Regions from separate parts of the uncultured Azonexus sp. genome, predicted to be linked through region 2. Evidence: riboswitches for the same ligand, from Rfam matches in the RefSeq annotation. Region 2 holds a riboswitch; the other holds the start of a gene.
What was found. Region 2 has a riboswitch for glycine ahead of gcvT (glycine cleavage system aminomethyltransferase GcvT). Riboswitches for the same ligand answer to the same signal wherever they lie in the genome.
Positions count from the first base shown of each region.

Region 1: it holds a riboswitch for glycine, as region 2 does, so the genes downstream of both, Q0799_RS08895 (trimeric intracellular cation channel family protein) here and gcvT (glycine cleavage system aminomethyltransferase GcvT) in region 2, are expected to answer to the same signal.

Region 1 is NZ_CALJNI010000011.1:85,055-89,648, forward strand. It holds gene Q0799_RS08890 (error-prone DNA polymerase) at 1-1,810, opposite strand, end outside; gene Q0799_RS08895 (trimeric intracellular cation channel family protein) at 1,869-2,483, opposite strand; glycine riboswitch at 2,706-2,800, opposite strand; gene Q0799_RS08900 (DNA polymerase Y family protein) at 2,837-4,276, opposite strand; gene imuA (translesion DNA synthesis-associated protein ImuA) at 4,209-4,594, opposite strand, start outside.
Region 2 is NZ_CALJNI010000001.1:256,675-261,268, forward strand. It holds gene gcvP (aminomethyl-transferring glycine dehydrogenase) at 1-1,057, opposite strand, end outside; gene gcvH (glycine cleavage system protein GcvH) at 1,147-1,533, opposite strand; gene gcvT (glycine cleavage system aminomethyltransferase GcvT) at 1,557-2,648, opposite strand; glycine riboswitch at 2,726-2,805, opposite strand; glycine riboswitch at 2,914-3,002, opposite strand; gene Q0799_RS01240 (3',5'-nucleoside bisphosphate phosphatase) at 3,113-3,952, shown strand; gene Q0799_RS01245 (L-threonylcarbamoyladenylate synthase) at 3,957-4,583, shown strand.

The DNA of each region.
Region 1 (4,594 bases), on a different contig from region 2:
CCTCGATCACCAGGTCGTAGTAGTTGCGCGGCTTGAGGCGCGGCAGCATGCTCATCTGCGCCCGCGATTCGACCTGGAAAACGCCCATGCTGTCGGCGCGGCAGAGCATGTCGTAGGTCGCCTTGTCGCCTTCGGGGATTTCGTTCAATGCCAACGGCCCGATCATCGCCAGCATCCGGCGCAGCGCCGACAGCATACCGAGCGCCAGCACGTCGACCTTCATCAGGCCGACCGCGTCGAGGTCGTCCTTGTCCCACTGGATCACCGTGCGCTCGGCCATCGCCGTGTTCTCGACCGGCACCAGTCGCGCCAGCGGTCCGCGCGACATGACGAAGCCGCCGACGTGCTGGGTCAGGTGGCGGGGAAAACCGCGCAGTTGCTCGGCCAGCCACAGCCACTTGGCGACGCGCGGCGACGCCGGGTCCAGCCCCTGCTCGGCGAAGCGTTCCGGCATCTGTTCGCGCTTGTCCCACCAGGCGAGCGATGCGGTCAGCGCGTCGATGCGGGCGATGTCGAAGCCGAGCGCGCGACCGGCGTCGCGCAACGCGCCCTTGGTCCGGTAGGTGATGACGGCGGCGGCCAGCGCCGTGCGCTCGCGGCCGTATTTTTCGTAGATGTAGGCGATGACCTCGTCACGCCGCTCGTGCTCGAAATCGACGTCGATGTCGGGCGGCTCGCCGCGCTCCTTGGAGACGAAGCGCTCGAACAGCATCGCCGAGCGCGCCGGGTCGACCTCGGTGACGCCGAGCGCGAAACAGACCGTCGAGTTCGCCGCCGACCCGCGCCCCTGGCAGAGGATGCCGGCGCCGCGGGCGAAGCAGACGATGTCGTAGACGGTCAGGAAATAGGCTTCGTAGTTCAGCTCGGCGATCAGCCGCAATTCGTGCTCGATGCGCTCGCGCACCGCGTCCGGTACGCCCGCCGGATAGCGCCGGCGCAGCCCGGCCTCGGTTTCGTGGCGCAGCCAGGAGGTCGGCGTGTAGCCGGCGGGGACGATTTCCTCCGGATATTCGTAGCGCAACTCATCGAGCGAGAACGTGCACAAGGCCGCGATGCGCAGCGTCTCGGCCAGCAGCTCGGGCGGATAGAGCCGCGCCAGCCGCAGGCGCGAGCGCAGGTGGCGCTCGCCGTTCGGGAACAGCGCGTGGCCGGCGTCGAACACCGAGGTTTTCAGGCGCAGCGCTGTCAACACGTCCTGCACCGGCCGCCGCGCCCGCACGTGCATGTGCACGTCACCCGCGGCCACCAGCGGCAGGCCGCAGGCGGCGCCGAGCGCCTGCAATTCCGCCAGCCGGGCCGCATCGTCCGGCCCGGCGTGCAGTTCGACGGCGATCCAGCAACGCCCGGGGAAACGTTCGGCCAGCCAGCGCCCGTCGGCGACCGACGGTGCCGCCTCGGGCACCCAGAGCACCAGGCAATCGGGCAAGGCGCCATTCGGCGAGATGGCGTTCAGGTCATGGCGCTGCAGCGTGTAGGCGCCCTTCTCCGCCCGCCGCCGGGCGAGCGTGATCAGCGCCGACAGGTTGCCGTAACCCTCGCGGTTCTGCGCCAGAAAAACCAGTTTCAGGCCGTCGACCGTGCGCATCTCGCTGCCGATGATGAGACGCGTAGCCCCGCCTTGGGCCCGGAACGCCTGATGCACGCGCACCACGCCGGCCAACGAGCACTCGTCGGTCAGCGCCAGCGCCGCGTAACCCTGCGCCACTGCCTGCGCCGCCAGTTCCTCCGGGTGCGAGGCACCACGCAGGAAGCTGAAGTTGGACAGGCAGTGCAGCTCGGCGTAGTCGGGGAGCGCAGACGGGACGGTCAATGCGGGCCTCTGGCAAACAACTGTATTTTCATACAGTCATTTTAGCCCAGCCCGTGTTTCAGTCCCAGCGCTGCTGATAGGAAAAGGTCGGCAGCTTCCAGGCGAAGCGCAGCGCCAGCATGCGGAAGGCGAAACCGGCGCCGAAGCAGACCAGGGTGATCAGGTCGCTGTCCCAGCCGAGGCCGCGCAGCACCAGGAAGAGCACGCAGACGAACAGCGAGACGCTGGCGTAGAGCTCGCGGCAGAAGACCACCGGCACCTGGTTGCACAGCACGTCGCGCAGCACACCGCCGGAAATCCCGGTGAGCATGCCGGCCATGATCACGACCACCACCGGGTAATCGAGTTGCAGCGCGACGTTGCAGCCGATCAGCGAGAAGGCGACCAGGCCGAGCGCATCGAGCATCAGGAAGACGCGCTTCATGTGGTGCATGAAGCGGGCGATCAGCGTCGTCGCCAGGCCGGCGAGGATGACCAGATAAACGTACTCGGGATGCTGGGTCCAGCCGATCGGGTAGTTGCCGAGCACGACGTCGCGGATCGTGCCGCCGCCGAGCGCGGTAACAAAGGCGATCACGGCGACGCCGAAGAAATCCATGTCGCGGCGGCCGGCGGCCAGCGCGCCGGACATCGCCTCGGCGGCGATGGCGACCAGGTAGACGACCAGCAGCAGATCGAACTGCTTGGTGGCGAGCGGTTGAAAAACGTGGGCGAGACTGTCGAACAGCGAGGCAAACATCAAAAGGACTCCGTCAGAAAGCGGAAACCCCTGAACGGGTGTTTCCGTGACGCCTCTCCCCCTGTCCTTTTACCTGAGAGTTTCGGCTCCTCGGAGCCTGCCCCTTCGGTGAGTTGCCAAGCGCCGGGACGCTCGCAACTACTCTCCAGCCGGCGAATCATTTCTGCAGTTCGGCATGCCTGAGCGATTATGGGAGTTTGCGCCTTCGGCGGAGCCTGGCGAACCAGCACTCTCTCTCCTGCAGAGCGGCGGATTATCGGCAGCGCCAGGGCCGCCTGTCAATCGATTCAGGCGAACAGGCCGTGCAGGAACCAGCCCTGCGCGTCGCGAAAGATCCACGCCCACTGCCCTTCGCCGTTGCGGGCGACGAAGTAGTCGCGGCGCAGGTCGCCGACGGCAGACGCCTCGCCGCTGTCCCACCAGCCGCTTTCCAGCCGTTCGCCGCGGGTGACGAGTTGCAGCGGACCGTGCCAGTGTGGGCCGTCGACACGTTCGGCCAGCGGCTGCGGTGCCGGCAGCAGCCAGAGCGGGCGCGGCTTGCCGAATGTTGCGGTCGACGTGGTTTTTGCGGCAAGAATGCCGGCCGGGTCGTCGCTACGGCTGGCGCATTCCGGGCGATGGTCGGCATGCAGCGCCAGGCTGCGCACGGCGTCGTCGCCGAGCCGGGCGCGCAGGCGTTCGATGCAGGCGGCAACACCCTCGCCCAGCACCGCCTGGTCGAACAGGCCAGCGCTGGCGTCGGGCCGGGCGACGAACTCGTCGGCCGTCAGATGCAGCGCCTCGACCGGCGCCGCCAGTTGCAGGCGACCGAGATGCTCGCGCAACAGGCGCATGAAGCGGCCTTCGTCGGCGCAGGGCTCGCCGAAACGCAGCGGCAGCGTGCTGGTCGAGCCGTCGTCGTGGGTCAGCTGCAGCATGCCGACGCGCAGCAGCGACTGGCGCACCTGCAGCCACCCGGCCAGCGCGGCAAACAGACGCTGCGCGGCGAAGGCCAGGCCTTCGGCGAATTCGACGCGCGACGGCAGTTCCAGCCCGGCGGCGAAACGCTCGGGAAAGTCGAAGGCGCGCTGCGGATCGGGCAGTTCGCCGCGGGCGCGCAGCAGGTCGTCGACCGGGCCGTTGCCGATGCGCCGGCGCAGGCCACCAGCCGGCTGCGCGCTCAGTTCGCCGAGACGACGCAGGCCGAAGGCGTCGAGCCGGGCGACAACCTCGGCCGGCCAGTCGGGCACGGCACACGGCAAATCGTCCAGCGCCGCCTGCAGCGCGACCAGGCTCTCGTAGCTGGCCGCCGCGCCGGCACGCGCCAACCAGCGGGCGCCGAGCGGCGTCGGTGCGACTGCCCAGTCCACACTCCAACCCTGTATCCGGCAGCCATCAAGCACGGCCGCGACAATCGCTTCGATACCGCCGAACAGCCGGCGACAGCCGCCGATTTCGAGCAACAGCCCGGCCGGCGGCGCCAGGCTGACGGTCGGCGTGAAGCGCCCGGACCAGCAGGCGAGATCGGCGAGCGCCCGGGCTTCGCGCGCCGGATCGCGCTCGCAGGCGCGCAGCCCGGGCAGCAGGCCGAGTGCGGTCGACAGCTTGTGGCCGGGCAAAATGCCGGCCGCTGCGGCAACCGGATCGGCGGCCAGAACCCGGCCGCGCGCCGTGACGACGCTAGGCGACTGCCGCAGCGGCAGGGCTTCCAGCGTCAGCTGCGGAAAATGCAGGGCCAGCCACAACACGTGTTTTCCTTCCCGGTCTGGGGATCTCGACCTGCAACAGACGCGACGCCGGCCGACCGCGCCGCTTGAGGATGCGCAGCGCCAGCCGGTCGGCACCGGCGGCCAGCGTCAGACGCAAAGGTGCCGGCGACGGGATTGCGGCGTCCACGGTCGACCGCCACAAAACGGCAAAAACCGACTGCCCCTCAGCCGCCACCTGCAGGCGGCGCAGCGCCCGGGCATCGATGCCGGCGTCCGGCCAGGCAAGCAGGCCGGCGAAGCCGCCGCATCTGAGTAATTGTTCGACACACCAGGCCAGCTGCTTACCGGGCCGGATCA
Region 2 (4,594 bases):
GGCCGTGGTAAACGGCGTACATGCCGGCCATGTTGGCGAGCAGTACCTGCGAGGTGCAGATGTTGGAATTGGCCTTCTCGCGGCGGATGTGCTGTTCGCGCGTCTGCAGCGTCATGCGGTAGGCAGTCTTGCCGCGTGCGTCCTTGGAAACGCCGATGATGCGGCCCGGCATCGAGCGGACGAAGGCTTCGCGGGTGGCGAAGAAGGCGGCGTGCGGGCCACCGAAGCCCATCGGGATACCGAAGCGCTGGCTCGAACCGAGGGCGATGTCGGCGCCCATGGCGCCCGGCGACTTGAGCAGCACCAGCGCCATCAGGTCGGCGGCGACGGCGACCGTGGTGCCGCGTGCCTTGAGGCCGGCGATGATCGCGCTGAGGTCGCGCACTTCACCGTTGTCGTTCGGGTACTGGAGCAGGGCGCCGAAGAATTCTTCGTCTTTTACCGTGTCGACCGCAGCGATCACCAGTTCGAAGCCGAAGTAGGCGGCGCGCGTCTTGACCACGTCGATGGTCTGCGGGAAGCAGGCGGCGTCGACCAGGAAGCGGTTCGACTTCGACTTGGAAACGCGGCGGGCCATCGTCATGGCTTCGGCGGCGGCGGTGGCTTCGTCGAGCAGCGAGGCGTTGGCGATTTCCAGCCCGGTCAGGTCGACGACCATCTGCTGGAAGTTCATCAGCGCTTCCAGGCGGCCCTGGGCGATTTCGGCCTGGTAGGGCGTGTAGGCGGTGTACCAGCCGGGGTTTTCCATGACGTTGCGCAGGATCACCTTGGGCGTCAGCGTGTCGTAGTAGCCCATGCCAATGCACGACTTCTGGATCACGTTCTTGCTGGCGATCGCCTTCAGGTCAGCGAGTGCCTCGTGTTCGCGGCGCGGGGCCGGCAGCGGCAGGTCGGCCGGCAGGCGGATGGCGGCCGGGACGGTCTGGTCGATCAGCTGGTCGAGGCTGGCGGCACCGATGGTGGCCAGCATCTCGGTCATTTCAGTGGTGCAGGGGCCGATGTGACGGTCGATGAACTCGTCGTGCTGCTCCAGGGCGCTCAAGGGCAGGGTCTTCATGTGGATTGGTTCTCGCGGGGGCTATGCAGCGGAACAGCCCGGCCGGTTACGGTCGACCGGGCTGGTGGAGGAAAAACGGCGGGCCGGGATCAGGCGGCGTCGGCGACAGCCTGGTAGGCGGCGGCGTCGAGCAGGGCGTCGACATCGGCGATGTTGTCCGGGGTCATCTTGAACAGCCAGGCGGCGTAGGCGTCGGCATTGACCGACTCCGGCGCATCGACGGCGGCCTGGTTGACTTCGGTGACGGTGCCGGCGATCGGCGCGTACACGTCGGCGGCGGCCTTGACCGACTCGACCACGGCGATTTCCTTCTCGGCATCGTAATGGGCGCCGACTTCCGGCAGTTCGACGAAGACCAGGTCACCCAGCGCTTCCTGCGCGTGGTCGGAAATACCGACGGTGACGGTGCCATCGGCGTTCTTCAGGACCCACTCGTGGGAGGCGGCGTACTTGAGGTTGGACGGGACGTTGGACATGGTTTTCTCCAGAGTGGGGTGAATTAGATGACAGCTTTGCCGTTGCGGGCGAATACGGGTTTGGTGACCTTGGCCTTGAGCAGTTTGCCGCGGATGTCGACCTCGACTTGATCGCCGATGGCGACGCCAAGCGGCAGGCGGGCCAGCGCGATGGACTGCTGCAGTGTCGGCGAGAAGGTGCCGGAAGTAATTTCGCCATCACCGTGGGCGGTGACGACCTTCTGGTGGCCGCGCAGCACGCCCTTGTCGAGCAGGATCAGGCCGAGGAACTGTTTCTGCTGGCCGTTGGCAGCCAGTGCGGCGCGGCCGACGAAATCGCGCGCGTCTTTCATGGCGACGGTCCAGGCCAGGCCGGCGTCGAGCGGCGACACCGTCTCGTCCATGTCCTGGCCGTAGAGATTCATGCCGGCTTCCAGGCGCAGCGTGTCGCGGGCGCCCAGGCCGCAAGGCGCGACGCCGGCATCCTTCAGGGCGTTCCACACGGCTTCGGCTTCGCCGGCCGGCAGCATGATTTCGTAGCCGTCTTCGCCGGTGTAACCGGTGCTGGCGATGAAATACTGATCGACTTCGGCGGCGAAGAAGGGTTTCAGGCCTTCGCTCGCGGCCTTCACTTGCGGCAGCACCTGCCACACCTTGGCGCGCGCGTTCGGGCCCTGGACGGCGATGATGCCCAGATTGTCAGCACCGTCGCGGCGCTGGGTGATGGTCACCTCCATCTTCCACTCGGCGGCCTTGGCCTGCATCCAGGCCAGATCCTTGTCGGCGGTGCCGGCGTTGACGACGACGCGGAAGCGCGTGTCGGTGAGGAAATAAATGATCAGGTCATCGATGACGCCGCCGGCCTCGTTGAGCATGGCGGCGTAGAGCGCCTTGCCGGAAACGGTCAGCTTGGCGACGTCGTTGGCAACCAGGCGCGAGAGGAAGGGGCGGCAATCGGCGCCGACCAGATCGACCGGGCACATGTGCGAGACGTCGAACATGCCGCAGTCCTTGCGCACCGCGTGGTGCTCCTCGATCTGCGAACCGTAGTTGACCGGCATGTCCCAGCCGCCGAAATCGACCATCCGGGCGCCGAGTGCGCGATGGGCGGCATTCAAGACCGTTTGCTTCAGCATATCAATCCTTTACTGACGTTTGTTAACGTCGATTCTGGAAACAGAAAAGGGGTGAAACGTAAAACTCGCGTTTTGCGTTTCACCCCTCTGTCCTCGATACCTGAGAGATTTGCCCCATCGGTGGGCGCTGTCTACGCCGCTCTCCAGAGTTTCAGGGGGCGACATGCGCATTGCCAGCGATACGGTGTCGACTGCGCCTCGTCGTGCTATTCGCACTGTCTTCGGCTTGTCTTCGTGTCTCGCAGCCAATGCGCATGCCGCCTGGCCTCATCTTGTGGTCCTTTTGCCTGAGCGTTTTCGGGTGAAATTGCGCCTTCGGCGGCAGACGAATCTGCGCTCTCCCACAGGATGGCTCGCACTATATCCGGTCGTGGCTGTCCAATCAATATGTTGCGCCGCACAAGGCGTCTCGGTGAGGGGCGGCCTTCGTGCTAAACTCCGCGTTTGCCCGTGTCTTGCCATCCGTGAACCCAGCCAATTTCGATTTTCATTGCCATTCGTCCGTGTCCGACGGTTTGTTGCCGCCGGCGGTGGTGGCGCGCCGGGCGGCGGATAACGGTGTCGATTTCTGGGCCTTGACCGATCACGACGACATTGGCGGCTTGGCGCCGGCGGCGGAAGCGGCGGCAGAAGCCGGGATGCGCTTCGTTCCCGGGGTGGAAATTTCCATCGAGTGGCGGGAAACGCCGATCCATATCGTGGGTCTTGGCTTCGATCCGGCCAATCCGGTCCTGGTTGGCGGCCTCGAAGCGCTGCGTAGCGGTCGTCTCGAGCGCGCCCGGCGGATGGGCGAGGCGCTTGACGCCATCGGCATTCATGGCGTCTTCGAAGGGGCCATGGGCTACGTGACCAATCCGAACCTGATCTCGCGCGCCCATTTCGCCCGCTATCTCGTCTCCATCGGCATCGCCCGGGATATTCCCGGCGTGTTCCAGTATTACCTGGCACCCGGCAAGCCCGGCTATGTCGACCACCGCTGGGCTTCCCTGGCCGATGCGCTGGGCTGGATTCACGCTGCCGGCGGTGTCGCCGTGGTGGCTCATCCCGGGCGCTACAAGATGTCCGGTGGCGACATGCGCAAGTTCCTCGACGAGTTCAAGGATCTGGGCGGGCAGGCGATCGAGGTGGCCAGTGGCAGCCATTCGCCCGACCACCTGCTGCATTTCGCCCGGCTGGCCCGGCATTACGCTTTTCATGCCTCGCGCGGCTCGGATTTCCACGGGCCGGACGAGAGTTACGTCGACCTCGGTCGGGCCGCGCCGCTGCCGCCGGACCTCAAGCCGGTCTGGCGCCTGATAGATTGAAACCATGGCCCGCGTCGTCAATATCCATCCCGATTCCCCGCAGCAGCGCCTGCTTGCCCAGGCGGCCGACTTCATCCGCAAGGGCGCCATCGTCGCCTTGCCGACGGATTCCTGTTACGCCCTCGCTTGTCATCTCGGCGACAAGGAAGCGCTCGATCGCATCCGCCTGATCCGCCAGATGGACGAACGTCACCATCTGACGCTGATGGTTCGCGACCTCTCCGAGATCGCCCATTTCGCACGCGTCGACAACGCCCAGTACCGCTTGCTCAAGGCGGCAACGCCGGGTAGCTATACCTTCATCCTCGAAGGCAGCAAGGAATTGCCGCGCCGGGTCATGCACCCCAAGCGCAAGACCATCGGCGTGCGTGTGCCGGATCATCCGGTTGCCCTGGCCTTGCTGGAAGAGTTGCAGGAACCCCTGCTGACGACGACGCTGCAGTTGCCGGGCGACGACAGTCCGCTGACCGACGGCTGGGAAATTCTCGACCGTCTCGACGACCAGCTCGAACTGATCCTCGATGCCGGTACCTGCGGTATCGAACCGACCACCGTCATCGACCTGACCGGTTCGGTACCCGAACTGGTTCGCGCCGGTCGCGGCCCGCTTGCCCCGTTCGGATTCGACTGAACATGCTCGAC